Regions from separate parts of the Paenibacillus sp. FSL H7-0716 genome, predicted to be linked through region 1. Evidence: a T-box and tRNA genes for the amino acid it is inferred to sense, from the RefSeq annotation. Region 1 holds a T-box; the other holds one or more tRNA genes.
The links. The T-box of region 1 lies ahead of MHH60_RS16100 (arginine--tRNA ligase). A T-box ahead of a tRNA ligase gene usually reads a tRNA of that ligase, here a tRNA-Arg.
Positions count from the first base shown of each region.

Region 2: it has a tRNA-Arg gene. The T-box ahead of MHH60_RS16100 (arginine--tRNA ligase) is inferred to sense a tRNA for this amino acid. The anticodon was not compared.

Region 1 covers NZ_JBBODA010000011.1:64,785-76,044, forward strand. Annotated here, with positions in the region: gene MHH60_RS16090 (collagen-like protein) at 1-883, opposite strand, end outside; gene MHH60_RS16095 (hypothetical protein) at 929-1,288, opposite strand; T-box leader at 1,538-1,756, shown strand; gene MHH60_RS16100 (arginine--tRNA ligase) at 1,797-3,662, shown strand; gene MHH60_RS16105 (GH36-type glycosyl hydrolase domain-containing protein) at 3,724-7,068, opposite strand; gene bglX (beta-glucosidase BglX) at 7,115-9,283, opposite strand; gene MHH60_RS16115 (extracellular solute-binding protein) at 9,393-10,997, opposite strand; gene MHH60_RS16120 (carbohydrate ABC transporter permease) at 11,055-11,260, opposite strand, start outside.
Region 2 covers NZ_JBBODA010000023.1:82,175-93,434, forward strand. Annotated here, with positions in the region: gene rapZ (RNase adapter RapZ) at 1-488, shown strand, start outside; gene MHH60_RS24075 (gluconeogenesis factor YvcK family protein) at 543-1,490, shown strand; gene whiA (DNA-binding protein WhiA) at 1,536-2,465, shown strand; gene MHH60_RS24085 (HPr family phosphocarrier protein) at 2,563-2,832, shown strand; gene MHH60_RS24090 (SIMPL domain-containing protein) at 2,991-3,746, shown strand; gene MHH60_RS24095 (PdaC/SigV domain-containing protein) at 3,873-4,976, shown strand; gene MHH60_RS24100 (GDSL-type esterase/lipase family protein) at 5,088-5,726, shown strand; gene clpP (ATP-dependent Clp endopeptidase proteolytic subunit ClpP) at 5,816-6,412, opposite strand; tRNA gene MHH60_RS24110 (tRNA-Arg) at 6,606-6,680, opposite strand; gene MHH60_RS24115 (sugar-binding transcriptional regulator) at 6,949-8,001, shown strand; gene gap (type I glyceraldehyde-3-phosphate dehydrogenase) at 8,115-9,125, shown strand; gene MHH60_RS24125 (phosphoglycerate kinase) at 9,242-10,423, shown strand; gene tpiA (triose-phosphate isomerase) at 10,450-11,202, shown strand; gene gpmI (2,3-bisphosphoglycerate-independent phosphoglycerate mutase) at 11,204-11,260, shown strand, end outside.

The DNA of each region.
Region 1 (11,260 bases):
CCGTTACTCCATCCGCTCCGGTTGCACCCGTTGCTCCAGTTGCTCCGTCTGCTCCTGTTGCTCCGTCTGCTCCTGTTGCTCCTGTCTCTCCTGCTCCAGTCGCTCCCGTTGCTCCATCCGCTCCGGTTGCACCAGTCGCGCCAGTTGCTCCATCTGCACCAGTCGCTCCAGTCTCTCCTGCTCCGGTTGCTCCTGTTGCTCCATCCGCTCCAGTTGCTCCAGTCGCTCCAGTTGCTCCAGTTGCTCCGTCTGCTCCTGTTGCCCCTGTCTCTCCTGCTCCTGTCGCTCCCGTTGTTCCATCCGCTCCGGTTGCACCAGTCGCGCCAGTTGCTCCATCTGCACCAGTCGCTCCAGTCTCTCCTGCTCCGGTTGCTCCTGTTGCTCCATCCGCTCCAGTTGCACCAGTCGCGCCAGTTGCTCCGTCTGCCCCTGTAGCTCCAGTCTCTCCTGCTCCGGTCGCTCCTGTTGCTCCCGTTGCTCCATCCGCTCCGGTTGCACCAGTCGCCCCGGTCGCACCAGTTATCCCTTGCGTTACACCAAGCAATTCTGCATGTACAAGTCGATGGGCAGTCACAATCTGGCCAACGCTATTTTTTCCCCATACTGAAATTTGAATCGGATCATCTACCAGACTTGTAGTTGTAAAAATAAATTCGAACGCATCAAAATCGGCATAATAATCACGTGTTATAACTTCATTAGGTGCTACATTTATCAGCTCGCTTACATATAAAGTTCTTGTCCCATCCATATAGTATCCTTGAACAAGAGCCATTGATGAATCAATGTCACTTCGGTTATCAATTTTGACAGTAACATGCTGAGTAGGTCTTACACCCCCTACCATACTATTGTCTATCGGTCCGGTAGATAAATAACTCAATTTCTCATCACTCCTTTAACGTTAACTGTTTTACTCAAATCATTATTAAAGTAATACTGCCTGCTTCTCCCATGCAACTATGCGATGAGGATCTACCAATGCCCCCGAGTTCTGTTTTCCCCAGACTGTAATCCCAACCTCTGCTTCAACTGCTTCTACTGTTGTAAACACAAATTCAAATGCGTCCAAGTCGGCAAAATAGTTCTTAGTTAAGACTTCATTAGGTGCTAGATTTACTGTTTCATTCACATACATCGTTCTTGATCCGTTAAGAAGGAAACCTTGAATAACTAGATTATAAGGATTAAGAGAATCCCGATTAACTACTTTTACGGTTACCAGTTGCGACGGTCTGACCCCTAGGATCGGGCTGTTATCTATAGGTCCAGTAGAAAAAATAGCCATGTTTTATTCACTCCTCCCTTCCACTACAATTTGAAAGATTAGTGGCTCCGTATAGTAATATTCCTTGGCTTGAGTTAGCGTGTGGACTGTTGTGCAAAGGAACAGCTGGTCCTATGACAAGACAGCCTTATTTTTCCAAATTTATAATCTACTAAACTGATAATCTAATAACTAAGAGCAACCAAGATTGTTAAGAAGCTAACCACTATTGCTTTTTATGAAATATTAGGTATACTGGTAAAAATTAATTAAGCATCGATGAGCGGGAGAGTAGTTAACGAGATCTAGTCCTCAGCGAGCCGGGAGAGTGTAAGCCGGTACAGATCCTTTTAATGAAGCGCACCCGTGAGATGGACTTCTGAACCTTAGTAGGAAGTCCCGGCTGAAGGCCGTTATCCCGTAAGGTGGCTGAACAACTTGTTCAGCAACGAGAGTGGTACCGCGAGCGCTAAAGCCCTCGTCTCTTTTGAGACGAGGGCTTTTTTGTATTTTCAAAGGAGGGTATACCATGTTAAATCAAATCATCAAAGACGGAATCGAGCACAGTGTACAACGTGTATTCAATACCTTAGGAGCTGACTATCCAGAGGACATTGCCGTTCTGATCGAACAGCCAGCAAATCTAGAACATGGTGATTATTCATGCAATATCGCTATGCAGCTAGCCAAAACTTTACGAAAATCCCCAATGGTCATAGCAGAATTAGTGAAAGCAGAGCTTCATTTCCAAGGACGCTTCGCCGGTCTTTTACAAAAAGTTGAAGTCGCTGCTCCCGGATTTATTAATTTGTATATGAATTGGCAAAGCTGGGCTGAACATTCCTTTGAACTGCCTGCCAGCACTGGAGAAAAAGTCATCATCGAGCACACTTCTATCAACCCCAACAAAGCCGCTCACGTAGGTCATCTAAGAAACGCCTGTATCGGCGATACTCTAGTCAGAATTATGAAAAGAACTGGGTATAACGTAGAGGTTCATAACTACATTGATGATCTCGGCAATCAGCTGGCAGATACAGTTGTTGGATTATTAAATATACCTCTAGAAGGGGAACACCAACGTTTCGGTGATTTTTGCTGGGATCTTTATGCCAAAGTGAACAAAGAATATGCGCTGAACCCTGAGATGACACACAAGCGCACAGATATACTGCACTCCCTTGAACTAGGGGGCGGTAACGAAGCCTGGCTGGGCAACCTTGTAGCTGAACGCATCGTTAGAGAGCATGTAGAGGAAATGAAACATTTTGGGATTTATTATGATTTGCTGGTATGGGAGAGCAGTATTTTAAAAGAGGGATTTTGGGCAGCCGCAGCTGAGCTACTGAAGCAGACAGCTGTTTTTGTACAAGAGACTGAAGGAAAACTCGCAGGCTGCTGGGTGCTGAAGCAAGGAACAGAGGCTAACATTGGAGCGGATTCAGAGGAGCATCATCTCGATAAGGTGCTGGTGCGTTCGAATGGGATTTTAACGTATACAGCCAAAGATATTGCCTATCATCTCTGGAAATTTGGTCTTTTGACCAGAGATTTCTCCTATAGCGAATTCTCGTCCGGTTTATGGACAACAGGATTAACTGGAACCCAAGAATCTTATGGGCAGGCGGACAGACTCATCAATGTGATCGATTACAGACAGGAATATCCACAACAGATGGTTAAGCAAGCCTTAGGGGCACTAGGTTATAACGAGCAAGCAGACAAACTCCATCATGTGAGTTATGGTGTTGTATCTCTTAGTCCCGCCTCGGCGGCCGAGCTGGGTATAGATATTTCAGAAGGCAAATCTTCTTATGCTATGTCCGGACGCCAGGGGATCGGGATTAAGGTGAGCGATCTGGTGGAACTGATGGAACAGAACATCGAACACACACGTTCCGATAAAGACGGCCTCTCCAGCCGAATGATTGCCACTGCTGCGATTCGCTACTATCTGCTACGGTTTAATTTGGGAACGGAAATCGTGTTTGATTTCAAACAGGCTACAGAAATATCCGGCAATACCGGAGTTTATCTGATGTATACTTTTGCGCGTGCGACAAGTGTTTTGAGTAAAGCTACGATCCCAGTCCTTAAAGCTGCCGCACAGCTTCAGTTCCCTTCCGAATTGGAAAAAGCAGAGCTTGCGCTGCTAAGACAGCTAAGTCTCTGGCCAGAGATATTACATTCAGCAAGTATAGAGTTAACGCCAAATACGCTCTGCACTTACGCACATACCTTAGCTACACTGTTCAACAACTTCTATTCTGTATGTCCGATTCTAAAAGGTGATCCAGCTACGATCGAATTCCGCCTCTGGCTTACTTCAAGATTCAAGGATACCCTGGGAGATGTGCTCGAAGTGCTTGGGTTACCGACACCGAATCGAATGTAGAAGATACAAAAAAAGGGCAATTTCCGCGCTTAACGCGGAGATTGCCCTTCTATATATAATGTTACTTATAAATCTCTATCACATTTCCAGCTTCCGTGCTGAGACGATCAAAGTCCGCACGTTTGATGCGAACACCACCGTTACGATAGCGGTTAGGTGTACCTTCTGTTTGCACTTCCGTACCGTTGATAGTAATTCGACTGATCTCACGACCTGTAAGGTGATAGATAAAGTCTACCTTAGTGCCTGCATATTCAAAGCTAAAATGCATTCCATCCAGCGATTCCGGCAGAATAGGGTCAACAATTAAGTCTCCACCTTCTGTACGGATCCCTAGTGCATTCGAGATTAACTGGTTCATATAGATCCCAGGACCGCTGGAATAGATTCTCCAGCCACCTTTAACAGCTACGTCACCATTGCGCAGTTTATCGAAATTCTCCTGTGCCTCATAACGGGTGTTAAATTTACCATCCGAGCTACTGAAATAGGAGTTAGCTTGACGTAGTTCAGCGTTTGGCACCACATCGCGGATTCCGATCGGATTAATCGCTGCCAGACCCTTCCAGACCTGATCGGTTTTACCGAGCTTGGCCATAGCCTCTACATAACGGATATGCGCATGCACATATTGAAGTCCAATTTCCCGGCCAAAGTTAGCCGCTTGCTCCGCACGTTTGAAATGAGTGCTGACCCCGCCAACATATTGAGCTGGACGATTCATCAGACGTACACCGTCAGGACAGAATAGTTTATCCTGAATGACATCATAGTGTGCTTCGGCCTGTTCCGGAGTAAGCAGCTCACTGATCATACTGCGCGTCATTGGCAGCAGACGGTACTGAATACCTGTTTCTGTGTCACTTGGGTGCACCATAAGCTTAATCTGCTCAGGGTCCTCCATATACAGGAAGCCAGGAATCACTTCGGATTGAAGCATATGAGTATGGAAATCCTTACGGATTCCTTCCACCATCGCCTTCAGCTCCTCTGCCTCAGCTTGATCAACTGAACGAAGTACCTCTGAGAACTGATTAAGTGTCTGATAGGTAAGCGCCACTGTCCAGCTGCTAACCATATACTGCTTCAGCTGTGGATTTGCAGGCTGGAGCGTATCATCCCAGTCTCCATCACCGTAAGAAGACAGATGTGTGTCATGCAGGAAATGATCCTTAATATAAGCAATTTCCTTCCGTGCGTGATCCAGCAACGTCGCTTTTTCTTCTGTAAAGTCAAAGCTGTGCTTACGGGTATAAGGTACTGTTGCTCCCAAGATGCTGTAATCCTGAGTTACTGCCAAGTAGTCTCCAAGCACCTTAAGCGGCCATACAATAATATCTCCATGGCTTTCTTCTTGTTGTATCTTCGTGTATTTATCAAACATGAACCATTGTGGCCAGTTGCCATCATCTTCATATTGATGACTGTACAGCGTCAGCAAAATTTCACGAACCTGTTCGTATTTTTGCGTAGCCATGAAATATTCCACAGGCCCCTGACATACATCCCGTGTTCCCCAAGCAGCGCCACCATATTGCTCTAAACCATGTGGAACCGAATAGTGAACCAGCATGTTATGTGTGTACCACCAAGTCAGAGCGTTAACTTTAAACAGTTCACCCTCTGTTCCGTCCCCAAGCGTCAGGCGGAAGCCATTCATCACACCAGCATAAAATGCGCGATAAGCAGAAATCTCTTCCTCAGCTGAACGATTTCTTGGAGCAAGTGACTTACCATCCAGAAGGCCTTGAATATTCAAGGTCCATTCACTGCTGGCAGACAGCTCCAGTACTGCTAACGGTGCTTCAGTTGGTTGAACAGGAGAGACAAGTCTACCTTCATCCTGCAGAGTTAACTCCGCACCCTGTACCTGTAATTTATACTGTAAGTCAGGATATTCACCAGCACTTAGTGCGCTTCTGTCAGCCGAGAAGATTACGGCTCCACCTTCTTGCTTGAATTGATATGGAAGCTCGTATTCATTAACGTTCATGGTGATTTGATTAGTGACTAAATAACGATAAGCTCGTCCGCTTTCCGAACGCACATTCAGGAATATCTCTGGCGAATCTTCGGTGGTGTAGTTCGTAATAATGAAGCATTCACCATCTGTTCTGTAATACCAACGAGCATAGTTGAAACCAACCTCAAATAGAGAAGGCATAGTCAGCAAACGATATTCACCGTTCCACTCTACATAAATGCGTTGTCCTGAAGCTTTTGGAATGTTAAGCGCATTTCTTGGATTGGACATTAGCTTATTGAAATTGGTATTTCCAATTACCACTTGGGAGTTAAAGATCCCGTACATATAAGAAGTTGTTGTGATGACCTTATCATTAAGCCGAGCGTTATCCCCACTCATCAGGATATGGCCGTGTGGCCGTTCTACGCGCATTTCTTTCTCTTTTAATACTACGTGCTCATAATTCTCCGTGAAAAAGGAAAGTAGTGTGTCTCCTTCTCTCTCCTCCTGATAACGAACCGGAAACAAGACCTCGATCTCTTTCTCTGTCAGCGAATCTGCAGCCAGCGGTGCTCCCAGCTCCTTCGAGAAGAAAGAACGTTCAAGTGCTGCTTCAGCTTCTAAAGGTAAATCTTTAACAGCATCCCAAGCCGCAGCAATATCATTAGCAAATTCTAACGCAGTGATCGCTTCTGGATGATCTTGCTTAAACAATCCGTAGAACACAAACCGTGTTTCCCCGCTCAGCTTCACCCGTTCCGATTGCAGCGCAGTATATGCGAATTCATATTGATAGATTTCATTACTTAATTGCTCACGACCCAAGCTCTCTGGTTGGTTGGTTTCTTTATAGGACAGTCCAAAGAATTGAAAACCATCTGTTGAGAAGCTTGTTGCCTTGGTAAGTGAACCCTGTTGCAGATATGGGAATTTCCCGCCCTGTGGCTGATTCTGTCTAGAGCAAACAACGTACCCTTTGGATTGATCCTCAAATACCGCATGATCGATATACTGTGACAGGTAAGCTTCATTACTGCGGACAGCGGCGATATCAGCAATCCCTACATCCTGTCCGTACACAAGATCTACCTCTGCATTTTGTCCAGTAAGCTTCACATCCCAGAACCAAGCTCCTCCTGCAGTAGGGGTGAAAATAACTTGATATTCTATATTTTCCGCAGTACCTTCCCAAACCAAACGGTTTCCAGCCTTACGTACAGTGCTTGAAGAATGAATGCCAAGCAAAGGAATGGCTTGAATGTTTCCATCATTGTGCACTCGCAAATATAGATTGGATAATGAACCATCCACAATGCTTGGCAGCAATTGATTGATCATTGTCCGTTCGTAGAGGACTTGGAACAAGTCCCCGCTGTTTGTAAAAGTGAAGGATAGATCTCCGGCGTTTAAACGGATGTTAGTATTCAAATTAGTAGTCATATTATACACTTCCTCCATTACGGCGTTACTGCCGTATATATTCTACTTATGCTAATGTTAAGCAAAAATCCCGTTCTTTAACCTCATTGCTGTTCGAACCGACGAATAATTTAAATCGTCCCGGATCGCTGCTAAAGCTTAGATCGCTATGATAGTAACGAAGCTGCTGTTCGGTAAGGGTAAAGGTCACTTCACGACTTTCCCCTGGTGAGAGGTTGATCTTGGCAAAATCCTTCAGTTCCTTCATCGGTCTGACGACCTCTCCGGAAATGTCTCGGATATACAGCTGCACTACCTCTTCCCCATCTACTTCTCCAGTATTGGTCACCGTAACTTTTATTTCAATAGGCTGATTTTCAGTCATGATTTCACCGGACAGAATTGGTTCACTATAGCTAAATGTCGTATAGCTCAGTCCAAAACCAAATGGCAAAAGCGGCTCATTAGGAATATCCAGATATTGCGAGACATAACGTTTGTCGGCACCCGGAGCATGTAAGGGGCGTCCAGTGTTGAAATGATTGTAATAGACTGGAATCTGCCCAACGGATACCGGGAAAGACATCGTTAATCTTCCTGAAGGATTCTCATCTCCATAAAGTAGACTGGCAATTGCCGCTCCGCCTTCACTGCCAGGGAACCAGGCTTCCAGAATAGCATCTGCATGCTCGTACACGCCGGCCAAGTCTAGTGGACGTCCATTAAACAACACCACCACGATAGGCTTATTCAGCTGTTTCAGACGTTGTAAAAGCTCAAGCTGCGCTTCCGGCAAACGGATATCTGAACGGCTGCCCGCTTCTCCACTCATCTCTGAATGTTCACCAAGCGCCAGTACAATCACATCAGCTTGCTTAGCAGCCGCTTCCGCCTCCAGCCACTGTTCCTCTGTAAAGCTATCGACTCCAGAACCTTCTGCAACAGTAATCTTACCCGCACCTGCCCGAGCTTGAAGTGCCGGTGCAAGACGGCTTGCCTCTTCCGTTGAACCCAACCACGACCACGGTCCAAGAATATCTCCGCTAGTAGCAAACGGTCCAATTAGCGCAATCCGTTGCTCTGCAGCAAGCGGCAGAACCTGATCATTCTTGAGCAGTACGCAGGATTTAACCGCCAACTCACGCGCCGCATTTCGATGATCTTCACAGAAAATTACCTCACGCTCTTTCTCGACGTCAGCTCCGCGGAACGGATGCTCGAACAAGCCCAATCTTTGCTTCAATTTCAAAATACGAAGCACAGCTTCATCAATAATCTTTTCATCTACTTGTCCATCTGCAACAAGCGCCGGAAGCTGATGAACGTAACAAGCCGTCATCATCTCGATGTCTACACCAGCTTTGATGGCTTTAAGTGCTGCCTCAGCCTCATCCTCGGCGACACCATGTGGGATCAGTTCCTTCACTGCACCCCAATCCGAAATCAATACGCCATCAAATCCCCATTCCTCACGAAGCAGCTGGCGAAGCAGCTTAACGTTGCCGCTTATCGGAATCCCATCAATGGTATTAAATGAAGTCATAACCATTTCTGCACCTTCATCCAGTGCTGCACGATAGGCCGGCAGATAATATTCACGCAGCTGCCGTTCCGATAAATCCACCGTATTATAATCACGACCGCCTTCGGATAGACCATAGGCAGCAAAGTGCTTGATACAAGCCGCCAGACGATCCACATCACCAGTCAAGTCGCTTCCTTGAAATCCGCGCACAAACGCACGGGCAAACCTACCATTCAAATATGGATCTTCTCCTGTAGATTCCATTACTCTTCCCCAACGCGGGTCCCGTACAAGATCCGCCATTGGCGCATAAGTAACGTGCACACCGGAGACTGCCGCTTCTTTAGCCGCAATCTCGGCGCTCAGCTCTGCGCGATCCATATCCCAAGAGCAGCCAATTGCCAGCGGGACCGGAAAAATCGTCTTGAAGCCATGCACAATATCCGCCATCATCAGCAAGGGAATACCCAATCTATTTTTGCGTAAATGGGCTTCCTGAACCGCAATGACTTGCGCTGCACCTGATAGACCAAGTACAGAGCCGCTGCTCTCGATCATGTGGTCCGTAATTCCCATGGATGCCATAGGGCCAGTGATTTGTCCTCCATCCTCTGCCCCTTCATAGAAATTAGCGGCTAGCTGCTGCAATTGTGCAATCTTTTCTTCAAGCGTCATCTGGTTCAACAAGGTAGTCAGTTGCTGCTCATTCATTTCAAATCCTCCATTGTTCAATTCTGCCGATGCCTATGAATGGAAAAACCCGTGTGCAAGAATTGCACGCGGGTCCTGTAGGTTCATTCCTACATGCATAGGGCGAAAGCTATTTTTTTAGATTGTTTAGTTCATCTAGAACCGGCTGAACGAGGGATTGTTTGCTCTTAACCCATTCTTTCCAGTTCGTCTCTAGATCGCCTGGTTTCAAAATCAGGTTAGTGTATTCTGTAGCATAGTCAAAGGAAGCCTGATTTTTAGCCTTGGAATCATACAACTGGTAATCCCAGTCATATTCAGCCGTTGCTTTGTCTTTTAACGCAAGCTCAGCTTTTTCCTTGAACAGTTCTACAGAACGATCGCGATATTCTTTTTTGATCGCAGGGTTCACGACACTAAAGTCATCCGCCAAGACATACAGTCCTTCAAAACGGTTCGGATATTTCTTATCCAATGTTGTTCCTTCAGGGAGCAGGCTGATTAATTCGCCATTTTCGCCTTTTTTCCAATCTGTTCCTTCAAAGCCCAAGTTAACGGTCAATTGACCTTCTTTACTTGTTGTATATTCCATGAAGTCCATAATCCGTTCAAATTTCTCTTTGCTAATATCTGGCGAGAAGATTACAGCAGACCAGAAGTTAACTTGATCAAGGTTACGATATTTACCGTCATCGCCAAGTACAATAGCTGTGTGCACTAGGTCATCACTATTTACACCTAGGTTATCTTTCATTTTAACATCCATGTCTTTTCTGTAAGAAGCCAAACCACCTAGACTCGTAATACCGGAAACACCGTTAACTGTGAACTTTTGGCCAGATTCGCCATTTTTCCAAGTATAAAACTCAGGGTGCAGTAATCCTTCTTTATAAGTAGTTTGAAGTTCTTTCAGTGCCGCTAATGTTTCATCGTTAGCTGGACCCCATTGGTATTTGCCATCTGCATCTTTATAGAATGCTGACTCTACTCTGGAGTGCACGCTATTAGCCATTACAATATTAGTCAAAGCATCGTTGATGTCATAAGAAATAGGAATGAGTTTATCTCCTACCTTGCCAGGGTCCTTCTCTTTAAGCAATCTAGCAAATTCCATCAGTTCTGTAGTAGTGTAAGCATCCTTCAATTCAAAACCAACGGCTTTAGCCCAGTCAGAACGCAGAGCAATTACTCCGATTTGGTTAATGAGCGGATCTGCCGGCTTGTTCTCAAAGTATACCGGTCTTGGCAGAACATAAGTGCCACCTACCGCTTTCTCCAATTCATCACCAAGTCCTGTCAGCTTATAAGCGGCTGCCACATTCGGCCAGCGTTCTTTCCAGTCATCTGGCAGCTTGTACAGCAGCCCTTGATCAATGTAATTAAGCGCATCACCGTGAACATAGTTCCAGCTTGCTACGTCAGGAAGATCACCAGAGTTAATCCACAGGCGCAGCTTCTCAGCCCATGAATCCCATTCAATATAGTTGTAATCCCATTTAATATTGAACTTATCCGTAAAATATTTATGATACACGTTATCAAAATCAGATTCTGTTGTCTTAATGGTACTGGCTAACGAAATCTTCAACTCATCTTTATATCCATCTGTTGGATTGCCTGAATTTCCGCTATTAGCATTGTTGTCTGAGCTTGAGCATGCTGCCAACATGATTGGAGTAAGACATAAAACACCGGCAAGGATTGACTTTACAGATTTTCTTTTTAAAATATTCATTTTGTCCTCCTTAAATTGTGTGACTGACCCTCTTTTATATGGATAAATCATAAACCACTAGGTCTTGATAGCCCCTGTAAGTACCCCTTTGGCAAAGTGCTTTTGGAGCATTGGGAAGAAACACATAATAGGAACCATGGTAACGAATACTGCCGCCATTTTCATACCCATGGAGAATGATTGTTTACCCACTGCGTCAACACTTGTGGCATTCGATGCATTCACTTGGGCTTCCATAATGATAGATCGCAACACGTTCTGCA
Region 2 (11,260 bases), on a different contig from region 1:
AAGAATTGAAAAATTCAGCTACGTTATGTTTAGATACCAGCAGTATGAAGCCTGTGCAGCTTAAGGAGAAGATCGTTTCACGGTTTTCGCATCTAGGAAAAAGTACGCTTTCCGTCAATATTACATCCTTCGGATTTAAGTACGGTATCCCTATTGATGCAGATCTTGTCTTTGATGTCCGCTTCTTGCCTAACCCACATTATGTGGACCATCTGCGGCCTAAAACCGGCCAGGACAGTGAAGTCTACGATTATGTAATGAAGTGGCCTGAAACACAGGTGTTCCTGACCAAACTGCTCGATATGCTTCATTTTCTAATTCCGCAATATCGTAAGGAAGGTAAGTCCCAGATTATCATTGGCATTGGCTGTACGGGAGGTAAACACCGTTCCGTAGCCATATCCGAGTATTTGGGTAAAATGCTGGGCGTTAGCGAGACGGAATCCGTAACCGTTAGTCATCGGGATTCCGAGCGTGATCGGCACTAGAGAGAAGGGGTCATAGTGGCTGAAGAACAAAGACAGCGTCCACGTATCGTCGTTATGGGCGGTGGCACGGGGTTATCTGTCATGCTTCGTGGTTTAAAAGAGAAGCCATTAGATATTACTGCTATTGTTACCGTTGCCGATGATGGGGGAAGCTCTGGTATTTTACGCAGTGAGCTGCAAATGCCTCCTCCTGGGGACATCCGCAACGTATTGACAGCTATGGCTGATGTTGAGCCGCTCATGGCAGAGATTATGAGATACCGTTTCAACACGGGTGAGGGACTAGCTGGTCATAGTCTCGGCAACTTGATTCTTGCTGCGCTCACGGATATATCCGGCGATTTCGTTACGGCTGTACGGGAGCTAAGTCGATTATTCGCTGTTCGCGGACGGGTATTGCCTGCGGCCGGTGAAGCTGTAATCCTGCATGCAGAAATGTCGGACGGCACGATTATCACGGGGGAGTCCAAAATCCCTGAAGCTGGCGGGATCATCAGACGAGTGTCCTTGGAGCCGCCAGATGTAGAACCATTGCCCGAAGCGCTTGAGGCGATTCGGAACGCAGATGCGATCCTGCTGGGTCCTGGCAGTCTGTATACGAGCATTCTTCCCAACCTGCTTGTTCCGAAACTGGCAGAAGCGGTTGTATCTTCGAATGCTATCAAAATTTTCGTCTGCAACGTAATGACTCAGCCGGGTGAAACGGATAACTATACCGTCAGCGATCATCTTCAAGCTGTATATGATCATATCGGGATCGATTTATTCGATTATGTTATTGTTAATGACGGTGAGATTCCGGAACAGGTCCAGACGAAGTACGCCGAGAAGGGCGCGCGCCCGGTGCAGCTTGATAAAGAAGCGCTGGATGGCAATGGATACAAGGTTATAGCCGATAAACTGGTTTTATTCCGAACTTATTTGAGACATGATACCGATAAGCTTAGTCATCACATTTATCAGCTTGTGCAGGATTGGATAAACAGAAACCCTAGGGTATAACTTATAGATGAGAATGAAGTACTTATCAAGAAAGAGGTGAGACCCTTGTCTTTTGCGGCCCTTACCAAAAAAGAGCTGACGATGGTGGAGAGTGAACCCTGCTGCGAGAAGGCGGAAATGTCAGCGCTTATCCGTATGAATGGATCTGTGCAGCTTTCAAGCAAAAAGGTTATCCTCGACATTTCGACGGAGAACGCCGCGATTGCAAGGCGGGTATATTCTTTACTTAAGAAATATTACCAGGTCCATATTGAGCTACTCGTGCGTAAAAAAATGCGTTTGAAGAAAAATAACGTCTATATCGTCAGAATCCCAAACCGTGTACAAGAGATCCTAAAGGATCTTAGAATTGTGTCGGAAGGATTTATTTTTACCGATGGTATTGATGATGAGATTGTTGGGAATAACTGCTGCAAGCGTGCTTATTTGCGCGGTGCCTTTCTGGCTGGCGGATCGGTTAATAATCCGGAAGGCTCCTCCTACCATTTGGAGATTTCCTCGATGTATGAGGAACATTGTAAAGCATTAGTGGATCTGGCTGGGGAATTCCACTTAAATGCACGCTGTATTGAACGTAAAAAAGGGTTCATTCTTTACATTAAAGAAGGCGAGAAGATTATTGAATTCTTAAGTTTGATTGGAGCGCATCAGGCGTTGTTCAAATTTGAGGATGTAAGAATTATGCGGGATATGCGTAATTCCGTGAATCGGATCGTGAACTGCGAGACCGCAAATCTCAACAAAACAATAAGTGCTGCGGTGCGGCAGATTGAGAATATCAAGCTGTTGCAGCGAGAAATGGGACTGGAGAATTTGCCGGATAAACTGCGTGAAGTAGCAGAAATTCGAATGGCGCATCCCGATATCAACCTCAAGGAGGTTGGTGAAATGCTCAAAGGTACAGTCAGTAAGTCGGGAGTAAATCATCGGCTTCGTAAGATTGATGAGCTGGCGGACAAGGTTCGAGGCGGCTAATTACTTTTTTTCTAGTGTGGTTTACGTTATAATGATATAATAATATAAAATTAATGTGAAACTTTTGGGGAGAACTCAATTAGGGGGTAAGCGTTTCATGACAAAGCACCCGGTAGTTGTTCGGTTGAAGACAGGGCTTCATGCCCGACCGGCAGCATTGTTTGTGCAAGAAGCTAACAAGTTTTCGTCGGAGATTTTCGTGGAAAAAGATGATAAAAAAGTAAATGCTAAAAGTATTATGGGGATTATGAGCCTCGCTATCAGTTCCGGCACGGAGATTTACATTAGCGCGGACGGTGCGGATGCCGATCAAGCTGTAAACGCTTTGACAAGTCTGGTCAGCAAAGAAGAGCTTGAGAACCAATAATAGGAAGACTGCTAGGAAGACTTTATTTATCGCATGACCAAAAGCCCTTCGGGGCTTTTTTTAATACCAAAAAATAGATGGAGAACGTGCAACATTTACCAAAATGACTCGTCTAGAGGATAATAACAAATCACAAGAAATGAAAGGGGCTGGCAAATATGAAAGGTTTATTGAAGAAAATTGGTTCAGTGATGATCGTAGGGAGTTTGTTAATTGGAGGGATCGGCATGAGTGGTGTTTTCCAAGGTCCTGCAAAGGCTTACGCAGATGAAGTGCAGAAAAATGTTGTTAGTGTAGTAGGTAAAGGCGAATTGTCCCTCAAGCCGGATATCGTATACTTGACCATCGGTGTGGATACTACGGCCACAACTGCGCAAGAAGCGCAGAAGACCAATGCCGCTAAAATTCAGAAGATTATGGCTTTACTGAAGAATACTTGGAAAATTGCAGATAAAGATATTCAAAGCACGCAGTTTTATGTGCAACCCAATTATAGTTACAGCGAAAAAGAAGGACAGCAAGTGAAGGGATACAACGCCAATCATACGCTGTTAGTGTCTTATAGAGATCTGACTAAGGTTGGTGAATTGCTGGACGCTGCATCTGCGGCAGGGGCGAATAATATCGGAAATGCACGTTTTTCTGTGGAAGATACTTCTGCATTTGAAGCTCAGGTGATTGAAAAGGCGATGGCGAATGCAGATGTTAAAGCAGGGGCTATTGCTAAGGCAGCTAAACGCAGCTTGGGTCAAGTGATCACGGTCAGCCAAAATGATGGCGATATCACTCCGGTTTATTTTGAACAGAATCTAAAAATGAATATGGCTGCAGCAGATGCTGGTGCAAGCACATCCGTGCAACCTGGTGTAGTTAAAGTTACAACTCAGCTAAGCGTAATGTATGAATTGAAATAGTATCAGAACAAGGTGAATACAGAGAGGAGAGGTGATCTTCCACTAGTAATAGTGGGGGGCGCCTCTTTTTTTGTGTAAGTTCTCTACGATTCTGTTTAATAAATTGGAAAGGAGAGGAAAAATAAGATGATGAATATTATTTCAAAAGAATCAGTACGCAAATGGGGCATAGGGGTGATGTCAGCAGGTTTATTGTTTGGCGGAGGTCTGCTGCCCAGCGAAACGGGTTATGCAGCAGCAAGTAAAACGGAGAATAAAGCTATTGATTCGCGTATCGTTTTAAAGGCAAACGGGATAAATTCGTTACAGGAAGGTATTCTGAAGGAAGGACAGGCCTGGATTCCCATAACTTTTATGCGAGATGTGTTGGGATTACCGCTTGCGTATAATAAGAAGGAAAATGCGTACATGATTGGAAAAGGATCGGCCAAGGCGAAGTTGATATTATCCAGTTACGGTACTTCTGTGTGGGTGAATAACTATTTCATTCGAGAGTATGAAGGGAAGTTAATTAATAGTCGCCTCTATGTTCCATCAGGATTGTTAAATGATTATATGGGTTATAAGGTAGATTGGAGTCGGGCCGCTAGTAGGCTGAATGTGGTGAACAGACCGCAGAACGCGCTGACGGTAACCACGGAAACTTATGCTAAAGATCGGGCAGAAGCTTTTATTCAGCTTGATTACCCGAAGATCAGTGGATTGGGCAACTCCAGTGCCCAACAAGCTATTAATAATACTTTGAAGGAAAGTGTTATGAAATTCGCGGCGGGTGCAGAACAGGATATCTCCGATCGAGATGGAGCAGAGCCCAAATACACCTATGATTCAGGTTATGTAGTGACCTACAATCAAAATGGTGTGATCAGCATAGTGATGCATCAGTATAGTGATACGGGCGGCGCTCATGGAATGACTAACCGGGAGGCATTCACCTTCTCGCTTAAGGATGGTAAACGTCTATTGTTGGGCGACCTGTTTGGAGCTAATCCAAACTACAAAAAACAGCTGAATGCTAAGCTGAGCAAGCTGCTGAAGGCAGAGGCTAGTTATTTGGGAGGATTCAACGGATTAAATACGGAGAAATATTTCTATCTGAAGGACGACAAGGTTGTTCTGTTCTTCCAATTATATGAGTACACAGCTTATGCTGCAGGCTTCCCTGAGTATACTTTTAGTTTCAAAGAGCTTTTGCCGGATGGCAGTAGCCCGTTTGCTGGCATGAAATAAATGGAGATTCTTCATCTCCGCAAATGTCGGCACAAGACATCTCCCCCTTACCAGAGTTGTCTCTTGTTCATATGCTAAAGGGAGTAACTAGTTTATGAACGGGGGAGAGCTATGGGCTACCAATATACTGCAATTGGCGATTCCTTGACGACTGGATTTGGTGCTCTGCCAGGTAACGGTTTTGTACCGGTGTACCGTAGAATGGCAGAAGGGAGACTGCGGACAACTGTAGCCTCTACGAATTTAGGCGTGAACGGAATGACTACTTCAGAGCTGGAGCAGCGGCTGCGCGGAAATACCATGATGCGTGAGGCCGTTCGAGAAGCCGATATCATCACTGTGTCTATCGGTGGTAATGATTTGATTCACGCGGCCAAATCCGCAGCAAGACAGCAAGGGAACTTATCCGCAGAGCTGCGCAGATCGCTTCAGGAATGCAAACAAAATTTCTCTGCAATTATGAATATTCTCATACAATTGAAGGCGAGGACGCGTAGACCTTTTATCATTAGAATTGTGGGATTATATAATCCCTATCCTCAGGTGGTTGGTGCGACAGAGTGGGTCAGACAGTTTAATCAATACGCAGCACAGTACAGCAGTCGAGTCTGTGGATTTGCTTCAATTTACAGTGAGTTCGCAGGAAATGAGAGAGGGCTGTTATCCATTGATCATTTGCATCCGAATGGCCGGGGTTATCGCGTAATTGCCGAGAAGCTGGACGCGCTAGGTTATGGCGGGCTGGCTTAATTGGATTTAGGTCTTCTATAAAATATAAAGAGGCTGTGCCCTATCCGTTATGGTTAGAGCACAGCCTCTTTATATTTTTACTTTATAGCTTACACACCGCTAGGCAATGTCTTCTCGATTACTTTATCTACGATACCGTATTCAGCCGCGTCTGCAGCAGTCATGAAGTAGTCGCGATCTGTATCCTTCTCAATACGTTCTAGAGGTTGACCCGTACGTTCTGCTAGAATACGGTTCAGCTTATCGCGCAATTTGAGGATACGGCGGGCACGGATTTCAATGTCCGTTGCTTGACCTTGAGCACCACCCAGAGGCTGGTGGATCATGATCTCGCTGTTAGGCAGTGCAAAGCGTTTGCCTTTGGCGCCAGCGTTTAGCAGGAAAGCTCCCATGGAAGCTGCCATACCCACACAGATGGTGGAAACGTCTGGTTTAATGTACTGCATTGTATCAAAAATAGCCATACCTGCAGTAATGGAACCGCCTGGGCTATTCACGTAAAGGTGAATGTCCTTGTCAGGATCTTCGGCAGCCAAGAACAGCATTTGTGCGATGATAGAATTGGCTACCACGTCATTAACCTCCGTTCCAAGGAAAATGATGCGGTCCTTCAGCAGGCGGGAATAGATGTCATAAGCGCGCTCGCCGCGGTTGCTCTGTTCTACTACCATAGGAATATAACTCACGTGGAAAACCTCCTTGATATTGGTTCTTTAAATGTATTCATTTTTACTCTTGCCGTATTACCCACATGATAAACAAATTCAAACAAAAAGTCAAAGAAAGTCAAACTTATATTCAAAAAAAAGAGCCGACAAGCGGCTCTTTGGTTAAGTAGTAGTATAGGCACTACTAAATTATGTGCAAAAATGAAATTAATGGCGCGCCCGCCAAGAATCGAACTTGGATCTCAGGCTTCGGAGGCCTACGTCATATCCATTGGACCACGGGCGCAACAAAAATGATTATAATACAATTTTTACACAATTGCAATGTAATATTAATACTGGACAGGCGCTCTAGGGACAGGCATCGGGCGCTATATCTTTTTCTGACCTTATTCATGTATAAGAAGACAAGCGCTTGAGAATTCTACTCTCGGAAGACTTGCGCTTCGAGCAATATTTGGTTAGAATATGGGTGGGACTTAAAAAGTTTACCCGGGACGTTTTGAGACCATGAACAAGGGAATAGAGGAAGACGAAGTTGCAGGAGTGAAAGTATGCGTAATTTATTAGATATCCAAAAGCAGCTTCTGCCTGATCTCATGGAAACCCTTAAGAGACGGTACACGATTCTTCATCAGATCATGCTGTCCGATATTATTGGGCGCAGAACGCTAGCCGCTTCGCTAGATATGACTGAGCGGGTACTGCGTGCCGAGACGGATCTTCTGAAATCGCAAGGGCTTATTGAGATCGAGAGTGTTGGCATGCGCATTAGCGCTGCTGGACGTAGACTGCTTGATTTGCTAGAGCCGGTTGTTAAGAGCCTATTTGGTCTGGATGAGCTGGAAGAGAAAATTCGAGCAACGTATGGTCTGGATAAAGTTATTGTAGTACCGGGTGATTGTGAGTCATCGCCGTTCACCAAACGAGAGCTTGGCCGAGCGGGTGCGAAAGCGCTGCTGAGTATACTTCGCGCAGATGATACAGTTGCCGTCACAGGTGGATCGACGCTTGCCGATATGGCTGATCAACTGACACCGCCGTTGTCCCTTTCCTATAAGAACGCTTGGTTTGTTCCGGCGCGTGGAGGATTAGGAGAGAGTATGGAGATTCAAGCCAACACGATTGCCTCAACAATGGCAAAGCGGGTTGGAGCCAACTACCGGTTGCTGCATGTCCCTGATTTGCTTAGTGGGGATGCATACCAATCGCTGGCGCTTGACTCTAATATTGGAGAGATTGTACAAACCATCCGCAGTTCGCGTATTATTGTACATGGGATTGGGGATGCCATTGAAATGACCCGCCGCCGCAAACTGGACGAGGCTACAGTCTCGGAAATCCAGGGTGAAGGGGCAGTGGCCGAATCTTTTGGCTATTATTTCAATGAAGAGGGTCAGGTTGTCCATACCATGCTTACGATGGGTCTACGTCTAGAAGATATCATCCGGACAGAGAAAGTCATCGGTATTGCAGGAGGCAAACCCAAGGCCAAAGCCATTCATGCCATGCTGCGTTTCGGGCAGGAGAATATTCTCGTCACGGACGAGGCCGCCGCAGTAGAAATAGGCAAGGAAATTGACAATCAACTACAGCTATCTTCGTAGTTTTTAGATTGCAGGCAATAACATACTTCTTGCATCATACTTAACATTGTTGTCATGACAGACCTCACCGTCTGTTTTGAATAAATAAAACGAATTCTAGGAGGAACTATTCAATGAGTGTAAAAGTTGGAATTAACGGTTTTGGACGTATTGGACGCCTTGCTTTCCGCCGTATTCAAAATGTAGAAGGTATCGAAGTGGTAGCAATCAACGACTTGACTGACGCTAAGATGCTTGCTCATTTGCTTAAATATGATACAACTCAAGGTAAATTCCAAGGTGATGTTGAAGTGCATGATGGCTTCTTCAAAGTCAATGGTAAAGAAGTTAAGGTTCTTGCTAACCGCAACCCTGAAGAATTGCCATGGGGCGACCTAGGCGTTGATATCGTACTTGAGTGCACAGGTTTCTTCACAACTAAAGAAGCAGCTGAAAAACACTTGAAAGGTGGAGCTAAGAAAGTAGTTATCTCCGCTCCAGCTACTGGCGACATGAAAACTGTCGTTTACAACGTTAACGATGACATTCTTGATGGTACTGAGACTGTTATTTCCGGCGCATCTTGCACAACTAACTGCCTAGCTCCAATGGCAAAAGTACTGAACGACAAGTTCGGTATCGTTGAAGGCTTGATGACTACAATTCATGCATACACTGGTGACCAAAACACTTTGGATGCTCCACATGCTAAAGGTGACTTCAGACGCGCTCGTGCAGCAGCTGAGAACATCATTCCTAACACTACTGGTGCTGCTAAAGCAATCGGTCTGGTTATTCCAGAACTTAAAGGTAAATTGGATGGTGCAGCTCAACGTGTTCCAGTTGCAACTGGTTCCCTGACTGAGCTTGTAACTGTTCTTGATAAGAGCGTTACTGTTGAAGAAATCAACGCAGCAATGAAAGCAGCTTCCGATCCAGACACTTATGGTTACACTGAAGATGAAATCGTATCTTCCGACATCAAAGGTATGACTTTCGGATCCCTGTTCGATGCTACACAAACTAAAGTATTGACTGTTGGCGACAAACAACTGGTTAAAACTGTTGCTTGGTATGACAATGAAATGTCCTACACTGCACAATTGGTTCGTACTTTGGAGAAATTCGCTAAAATCGCTAAGTAATTGACTTGATATAAGCAACATCTATAGAGCGGAAACAGAAATTCCTTGTTTCCGCTCTTTCTAAATGTATTTCTTGTTTCCTGCTAGAAACAATTTTGGGTGTGGAGGAATTAATCATGAACAAAAAAAGCGTCCGTGATGTAGAAGTAAAGGGTAAGCGCGTATTTGTACGCGTGGATTTCAACGTACCTGTAGAAGACGGTAAAATTACTGATGATACTCGTATTCGCGAAACACTTCCAACCATTAAATATTTGATCGAGAACGGTGCAAAGATCATTCTTGCGAGTCATATGGGTCGTCCTAAAGGCGAATTCGTAGATTCCATGCGTTTGACTACTGCTGCTGAACGTTTGTCCGAGCTTCTTGGCAAACCAGTAGCTAAAGCTGATGAAGCAATTGGCGAAGCTGTAAAAGTAAAAATCGCTGAGCTAGGCGAAGGCGACGTACTTGTGCTTGAGAATGTTCGTTTCTACCCAGGTGAAGAGAAAAACGATCCTGAACTGGCTAAACAATTCGCTGAATTGGCTGATTTGTTTGTTAATGATGCGTTTGGTGCAGCTCACCGTGCACATGCATCGACAGAAGGTATCGCTCATTTCCTACCAGCTGTATCCGGTCTTTTGATGGAGAAAGAATTGTCCGTTCTTGGTAAAGCTCTTTCTAACCCAGAACGTCCTTTCACTGCGATCATCGGTGGTTCGAAAGTTAAAGACAAGATTGATGTTATTGATAACTTGTTGTCTTTGGCTGATAACGTCCTGATCGGCGGTGGATTGTCTTATACATTCACTAAAGCACAAGGCTTTGAAATCGGTAAATCACTAGTAGACAACGACAAACTTGACGTTGCTCTTGGATTCATCGAAAAAGCAAAAGCACTTGGTAAAAACTTCATGCTTCCAGTTGATGTTGTTGTTGCTGATAAATTTGGTGCTGACGCTAACACTAAGATCGTTGATTACAATGAAATCCCAGAAGGTTGGGAAGGACTGGATATCGGACCTAAGACTCGTGAACTTTATGCCGATATTATCAAGAACTCCAAGCTGGTTGTCTGGAATGGACCTATGGGCGTATTCGAAATCGATAAATTCGCTGAAGGTACACTTGCAGTAGCAAAAGCTTGTGCAACTACTGAAGGTTACACTGTTATTGGTGGCGGAGATTCCGCAGCAGCAGCAGAGAAATTCCACCTGGCTGATCAAATGGATCATATCTCCACTGGTGGCGGTGCATCCCTTGAGTTCATGGAAGGCAAGGCGCTTCCTGGCGTAGAAGCACTGAACGATAAGTAAGACCTAAGAAGGAGGCAACATAAGTCATGAGAACACCTATTATTGCAGGTAACTGGAAAATGTTCAAAACAGTTCCTGAAGCAGAAAGCTTTATTGCTGAAATTAAAGGCAAAGCAGAAGTAGAAGGCGTTGAGACTGTAATCTGCGCTCCATTTACTAACCTGCCTGCACTTGTAGCAGCTGCAAAAGGTACTAACATCAAGATTGGTGCACAAAACCTACACTTTGAGGATAACGGTGCTTACACAGGCGAGATCAGTGGTGTAATGCTAAGTGATCTTGGTGTGGACTATGTTATCATTGGCCACTCTGAGCGTCGTGCTTATTTTGGCGAAACGGATGAAATCGTGAATAAGAAAATGCATGCTGCATTCCGTCACGGAATTACTCCTATCGTATGTGTTGGCGAAAAGCTCGAAGAGCGTGAAGCTGATCAAACTAAAGCAGTATGTAAAGTACAAACTGAAGCTGCATTCCAAGGTCTTAGTGCCGAGCAAGCAGCAAAAGTTGTTATTGCATACGAACCTATCTGGGCTATTGGCACAGGTAAATCTTCCACTTCCCAAGATGCTAACGAAGTTATTGCATACATCCGCAGTCTTGTAAAAGATCTGTATGATGCAGCAACAGCTGAAGCTGTTCGTATTCAATACGGCGGCAGCGTGAAGCCTGAGAATGTAACTGAGTACATGGGCCAAAGCGACATCGATGGTGCGCTTGTTGGCGGTGCCAGCTTACAACCGGATTCCTTCGTTCAATTGGTTGAGGGGGCGAAGTAAGATGTCAGCTCCAAAACCCGTAGCTTTGATCATCATGGATGGTTTTGGTTTGCGTGGA